DNA from 2 places in the Paenibacillus sp. FSL M7-1455 genome. Region 1 is predicted to be linked to the other one. Evidence: a T-box and tRNA genes for the amino acid it is inferred to sense, from the RefSeq annotation. Region 1 holds a T-box; the other holds one or more tRNA genes.
What was found. The T-box of region 1 lies ahead of NYE48_RS20620 (valine--tRNA ligase). A T-box ahead of a tRNA ligase gene usually reads a tRNA of that ligase, here a tRNA-Val.
Positions count from the first base shown of each region.

Region 2: it encodes a tRNA-Val, which carries the amino acid that the T-box ahead of NYE48_RS20620 (valine--tRNA ligase) is inferred to sense. The anticodon was not compared.

Region 1 is NZ_JBBORO010000001.1:4,468,320-4,471,571, reverse strand. Features, by position in the region: gene NYE48_RS20625 (LysM peptidoglycan-binding domain-containing protein) at 1-853, shown strand, start outside; T-box leader at 1,044-1,342, shown strand; gene NYE48_RS20620 (valine--tRNA ligase) at 1,425-3,252, shown strand, end outside.
Region 2 is NZ_JBBORO010000001.1:4,791,405-4,794,656, forward strand. Features, by position in the region: gene NYE48_RS22050 (N-acetylmuramoyl-L-alanine amidase) at 1-645, opposite strand, end outside; tRNA gene NYE48_RS22055 (tRNA-Gly) at 1,075-1,148, opposite strand; tRNA gene NYE48_RS22060 (tRNA-Pro) at 1,166-1,239, opposite strand; tRNA gene NYE48_RS22065 (tRNA-Gly) at 1,261-1,335, opposite strand; tRNA gene NYE48_RS22070 (tRNA-Leu) at 1,343-1,426, opposite strand; tRNA gene NYE48_RS22075 (tRNA-Lys) at 1,438-1,513, opposite strand; tRNA gene NYE48_RS22080 (tRNA-Gln) at 1,533-1,607, opposite strand; tRNA gene NYE48_RS22085 (tRNA-His) at 1,622-1,697, opposite strand; tRNA gene NYE48_RS22090 (tRNA-Thr) at 1,710-1,785, opposite strand; tRNA gene NYE48_RS22095 (tRNA-Asp) at 1,822-1,898, opposite strand; tRNA gene NYE48_RS22100 (tRNA-Val) at 1,941-2,016, opposite strand; tRNA gene NYE48_RS22105 (tRNA-Glu) at 2,069-2,143, opposite strand; tRNA gene NYE48_RS22110 (tRNA-Ser) at 2,167-2,258, opposite strand; tRNA gene NYE48_RS22115 (tRNA-Asn) at 2,317-2,389, opposite strand; rRNA gene rrf (5S ribosomal RNA) at 2,429-2,545, opposite strand; rRNA gene NYE48_RS22125 (23S ribosomal RNA) at 2,838-3,252, opposite strand, start outside.

The sequences.
Region 1 (3,252 bases):
GGAGGAAGGGGAGCTTGATGCCGATGAAGCGAAGGCCAGGGAACCGCACGATGAAGCAGCCGCGGACGAACAGGATGCGGAGGCATTTGCGACGGAAGGATTCGCTGCCGCTCCGAAGGCTGCGGGAAGCCCCGGCGATGCCGAAGCGGAGGCGGCTGAAAACGAACCGGCAGCCGTTAAGCGTCCTTCCGAAGAGGTGGCGCAGACGGAAGAAGAACCTGCGCTTGCCGCGTTACATACGGACAAGGAATCCGGGGAGCGCGGCGGAAAGGGCAAAAACCAGCCGAACGTTTGGCATTTCGAGCATGAAGACGAGTCGGAACTGCTGCATCCCGAAAAAACGGCGATCCAAGCGGATGAGGATACGGAAAAGGATCTCTACCTGACTTCCGTGGGTCAGGATCAGCCGTTTGAGCCTGCCTTCCCGTTCAGCGCTTTCCATAGCGAGTCGGTTGCGCAGGAAGAAGCGCCGGATGAGCGGGAAATGCGGGTCGCGCTCGGCAGCAAGAAGGAAGCGGAGTCCGGCGAAAAAGAAGCGATCGGATTTTCCTCGTTGCTATCCTCCAGCCGCTCCCAGAATCAGCAGGAGCAGCAGGCCGCCCCGGAAGAGCCGAAAGCGGAGGAGGCGGAACGCGAGTCGTCCGTGAGCGATGATATTCAGTGGCAGAATCTCTTTCTCGGCAGCAGCACCGAGAAAAACCAGTTCCGCAAGGTGCGCCTTTGCATCGTGCAGCGGGAAGAAACGCTGGAGACGATCGCCAGCCGCTACCAGCTCACCGCGCGCGAAATTTTGCTGTATAACCGTCTGTCCGAACAGACCGTCGAGGAAGGACAGATTCTCTACATCCCATAAATTCGCGTTGACGACGCCCGGTGCCCGAATAAGCGCCGGGCGGTTCTTTTTGTGCCTTCGCCGAAGGACCTTGTTTAAGAAAGATACATATGTTAATAATAAACGTTATAACGCGGAATCGACTTTAGGCAACGGCACCGGTTATGTTGACTAAAATCCGCAACCAAGTTATGATGTGTATATATTTTGTTGAAGAACGATGAACGGGAATAGTAGGATGACATGCCCTTCAGAGAGTGGAATTGCTGCGCTGAGAGATTCCGCAGGATGCTGTTTCAACCGAAGTCGCCCGGGAGTTGCCTGCTTGATCCCGTCCGCTTTTTGCGCCGGGTTAGGGCATGGCCGGCTGCAGCCGTTATCTGCATGAAGTGTCGCGTGCATGAAGGCATCCGTCCCCGGAGGACGGCCGCCGGAGAGATCTGGCGTAGAAGGTTGACCATGGCGCGAAACAAAGGTGGTACCGCGAAAGAACAGCCTTTCGTCCTTTGAGGACGGAAGGCTTTTTTGTTTTTCTTGCCAAGGATTGCCAAAATCCCGAAGAAAGCTGATCTTGTGATGGAGGAGTTAGAAAATGACAGAGCAGGACAACAAATTAACGACGGAAATGCCGACGACTTACGATCCGAAGGCTGCCGAGCAAAAATGGTACAAATATTGGATCGACGGCGAATTCTTTAAGGCGGGACAGCGCAAAGACGCAAAGCCTTACACCATCGTGATTCCGCCGCCGAACGTAACCGGCATGCTGCATATCGGGCACGCGCTCGATTTTACGCTGCAGGACATTTTGATCCGCACCAAGCGGATGCAGGGATATGACGCGCTGTGGCTTCCGGGCTCGGACCATGCCGGCATCGCCACCCAGACGAAAGTGGAGCAGAAGCTGCGCGAGGAAGGCGTTAGCCGTTATGACCTGGGCCGGGAGAAGTTCCTGGAAAAGGTATGGGAATGGAAGGAAAAATACGCCGAAACCATTCATGAGCAATGGGCGAAAATGGGCTTTTCCCTCGATTACTCCAGGGAGCGGTTCACGCTGGACGAGGGATTGTCCAAAGCGGTGCGCGAAGTTTTCGTCAAGCTGCATGAAAAAGGGCTCATATACCGCGGCAAACGCATCATCAACTGGGATCCGGCCGCCCGTACGGCGCTGTCGGACATCGAAGTCGAATATAAAGAGGTTCAAGGACATCTGTATCATCTTGCCTATCCGTTGAAAGACGGCAGCGGGCATATCACGGTCGCGACGACGCGTCCGGAAACGATGCTGGGCGATACCGCCGTCGCGGTTCATCCGAAAGACGAACGTTACAAGGACATGATCGGCAAAATGCTCGTGCTGCCGATCGTGGGCCGCGAAATCCCGGTCATCGCCGACGAGTACGTCGACAAGGAATTCGGAAGCGGGGCCGTTAAAATTACGCCTGCCCACGACCCGAACGACTTCGAGGTCGGCCTGCGCCATAACCTGCCGCAAATTACGGTGATGGACGAGACGGGCACGATGAACGACCAGGCCGGCAAATACGAAGGGCTTGACCGCAGCGAATGCCGGAAGCAAATCGTTCAGGACTTGAAGGAGCAGGGCGTTCTGATCCGGATCGAAGACCATGTCCATCAAGTCGGGCACAGCGAGCGCACCGGCGCCGTCGTAGAGCCGTATTTGTCCACGCAATGGTTCGTCAAAATGCAGCCGCTGGCCGAAGCGGCCATCGAAGCCCAGAAATCGGGCAAAGGCGTTAACTTCGTACCCGAACGTTTCGAAAAAACCTATTTGAACTGGATCGAAAACGTTCGCGACTGGTGCATTTCCCGCCAGCTCTGGTGGGGCCACCGCATTCCGGCTTGGTACTGCGACGACTGCGGCGAAGTTCACGTGGCATATGAAGAGGTCGCTACATGCTCCAAGTGCGGTTCCGCAAACCTCCATCAGGACGAGGACGTGCTTGATACCTGGTTCAGCTCCGGGCTGTGGCCGTTTTCGACGCTGGGCTGGCCGGACCAAACCGACGATTTGAAACGCTACTATCCGACGGACGTATTGGTGACCGGTTACGACATCATTTATTTCTGGGTAGCCCGGATGATCTTTACCGCGCTTGAATTCACCGGCGAAATTCCGTTCAAGGACGTGCTGATGCACGGACTGGTGCGCGATCCGGAAGGCAAAAAGATGTCCAAATCGCTCGGCAACGGCGTCGACCCGCTGGATGTCATCGAGAAGTACGGTGCGGACGCCATGCGCTACATGATTTCGACGGGCAGCACGCCGGGACAGGATCTGCGCTTCCGCTGGGAACGCGTCGAGCAGGCCCGGAACTTCGCCAACAAGATCTGGAACGCTTCGCGTTTCGCGCTTATGAACCTTGAAGGCTTCACGTACGGCGACATCGACATCAGCG
Region 2 (3,252 bases), 320 kb from region 1:
CACCGTGACTACCCCATCCTCCAGCTTGGCGCCGCTCAGCGTTTTGCCATTGGCGATTACGGTTACTTCGGGGCCGTCCGGGGCGGGAGTCTCTTTCTTTTTCAGCCCCAAATATTTTGCGATTCCGAGGACATGCCCGCTTACGATCGCCTCCATCACGGCCGGCTGTTTAAGCTTGGCGGCATCGGACGCGACATCGATGAATAAGTTTTCCGTCAAAACGGCCGGCATCCGGCTCTCGCGGCACATGTGCAGGTTCCCGGTCTTTTGCCCTCGATCCGCGACGCCAAAAGGTTTCAACCCAGCCATGATTTCCGTATGGAGCAGGTTTTGGAGCTTCACCGTCGCTGCCGATGCCGACGTATAACGATAAGATTCAAAACCGCCCGAGCCGCCTCCCGCATTGCAATGAACGCTAATCAGAAGATCTGCGCCCGCGGCGTTAGCCTGGCCGGTCCGGTCCTTCAGTTCGACAAACACGTCCGTGCTTCGGGATAACAATGCCTGTACATCCTCATATTCCGAATCCAAACGCTTTTTAATGGCTAATGCTAGCGCAAGAACAACATCCTTTTCCTGCAAACCATTTCCGGTAGCCCCCGAATCTTTGCCGCCATGTCCGGCATCGATCCACACTTTTTTCATTCGGATGACCTCCTTTTCGTGCAAACCGCTTACTATCCTCAGAATTTCTCAGGCCAGGCCGTTCTGTTTTCGAAAATCATACCCTTCCTTTTATATGATTATTCCGGTCATCATTTTTTGAGGCGGCGGTTGCACCAGGAAATATCCAAAAACCGGGAGAACCTGAATGGATTGCTATATAACAAAAAAACGCCCTTCGGCGTGTTTGTTTTAAATCTATATGGTGCGGGTGATGGGAATACTCAACATCTCGATTTAAAAGGCGAGCCTGCGGCTCGCACCTAGAGGTTGATGTTGACGCGCGTCCTGATCGGGACATTCTTAAAGAAGCTTTCACGGACGGTCGCACCCACGCTGCATGGCTTCTCTTCCCCACACGCCTCCATATAACAAAAAAACGCCCTTCGGCGTGATTGTTTTAAATCTATATGGAGCGGGTGATGGGAATCGAACCCACGCTACCAGCTTGGAAGGCTGGAGTTCTACCATTGAACTACACCCGCGTGAAAAAAGAAAGAGATCGGGATGACACGATTCGAACATGCGACCCCCTGGTCCCAAACCAGGTGCTCTACCAAGCTGAGCTACATCCCGAAAAGAAGGTAAACAGTTAAATGGAGCGGACGACGGGAATCGAACCCGCGACCCTCGCCTTGGCAAGGCGATGCTCTACCGCTGAGCCACGTCCGCATATTCATGGTGCGCGTGGAGGGACTTGAACCCCCACGTCAAAGACGCTAGATCCTAAGTCTAGTGCGTCTGCCAATTCCGCCACACGCGCAATTGAAAAACTGGTGAGCCATGAAGGACTCGAACCTTCGACACCCTGATTAAAAGTCAGGTGCTCTACCAACTGAGCTAATGGCTCGTAATTGCCTTGAGTAAAATGGCTGGGGATATAGGATTCGAACCTATGCATGACGGAGTCAAAGTCCGTTGCCTTACCGCTTGGCTAATCCCCAATAGTTAGGATAAATGGGGCGATCGATGGGACTTGAACCCACGAATGCCGGAGCCACAATCCGGTGCGTTAACCCCTTCGCCACGACCGCCATATGCAATTCTGGTGCCGGCGAGAGGACTTGAACCCCCAACCTACTGATTACAAGTCAGTTGCTCTACCAATTGAGCTACACCGGCGCAATGATTGAGTAAGATGATGCTAGAGAACAATAATGGCGGAACCGACGGGATTCGAACCCGCGATCTCCTGCGTGACAGGCAGGCATGTTAGGCCTCTACACCACGGTTCCAGGCCTTTATGAATCCTGAAAGCTTTTCGCTTTGAGGAATAATGGTGGAGACTGAGGGGATCGAACCCCCGACCCTCTGCTTGTAAGGCAGATGCTCTCCCAGCTGAGCTAAGTCTCCTTAAATTTTCTATGAACCCGACTGGATTCTCGTCCCAATCAAGGGAAAGTAATGGTGACCCGTAGGGGATTCGAACCCCTGTTACCTCCGTGAAAGGGAGGTGTCTTAACCCCTTGACCAACGGGCCTTAATATGTAAAGTTTGAAATGCTGGCGGAGAGAGAGGGATTCGAACCCTCGAGACGCTTGTGACGCCTACACGATTTCCAATCGTGCTCCTTCGGCCAGCTCGGACACCTCTCCGCGTCTTGTCCAAAAATGATGATTGCTTTCAGCATTCAAACATTTTATTGGAATTCAACTCCCCGAACAGGACTCGAACCTGTGACAACTCGATTAACAGTCGAGTGCTCTACCGACTGAGCTATCGGGGAACGTTTCGCAAAAAAATAACCACAAAGGATGTGGTTTCCGCTTGGCAGCGTCCTACTCTCCCAGGACCCTTCGGTCCAAGTACCATCGGCGCTGGAGGGCTTAACGGTCGTGTTCGGGATGGGTACGCGTGGAACCCCTCCGCCATCGCCACCAAACGGGATTTTTCGCTGCAACATCGCAGCTTCAAAATCGTTTGTGAAATTCGCTTCATCTTGATTGACGATTGAATTCCAATACGATATGTACAGGAATCGGCATCGCCAAATGCCGAAAGTCATACTTGTCCTTCGAAACCACTTGAGCTTCAAAAAGTTGTTTTGACTCCCTGAAAACTAGATACGAAACGTTTGCGTTTTATTTTCCGTAGCATTTCCCGGTTTTTGTTCCGGGCCCCGCCAAAGTACTCGGAATCAGCTACGAAGCTGCTCTTCACTTTGGTGGGTAATTTAGGATAAGCCCTCGACCGATTAGTATTGGTCAGCTCCATGCATTGCTGCACTTCCACCTCCAACCTATCTACCTCGTCGTCTTCAAGGGGTCTTACATACTGGGAAATCTCATCTTGAGGGGGGCTTCACGCTTAGATGCTTTCAGCGCTTATCCCGTCCGTACGTAGCTACCCAGCCATGCTCCTGGCGGAACAACTGGTGCACCAGCGGTACGTCCATCCCGGTCCTCTCGTACTAAGGACAGCTCCTCTCAAATTTCCTACGCCCACGACAGATAGGGACCGAACTGTCTCACGACGTTCTGAACCCAGCTCGCGTACCGCTTTAATGGGCGAACAGCCCAACCCTTGGGACCTACTTCAGCCCCAGGATGCGATGAGCCGACATCGAGGTGCCAAACCTCCCCGTCGATG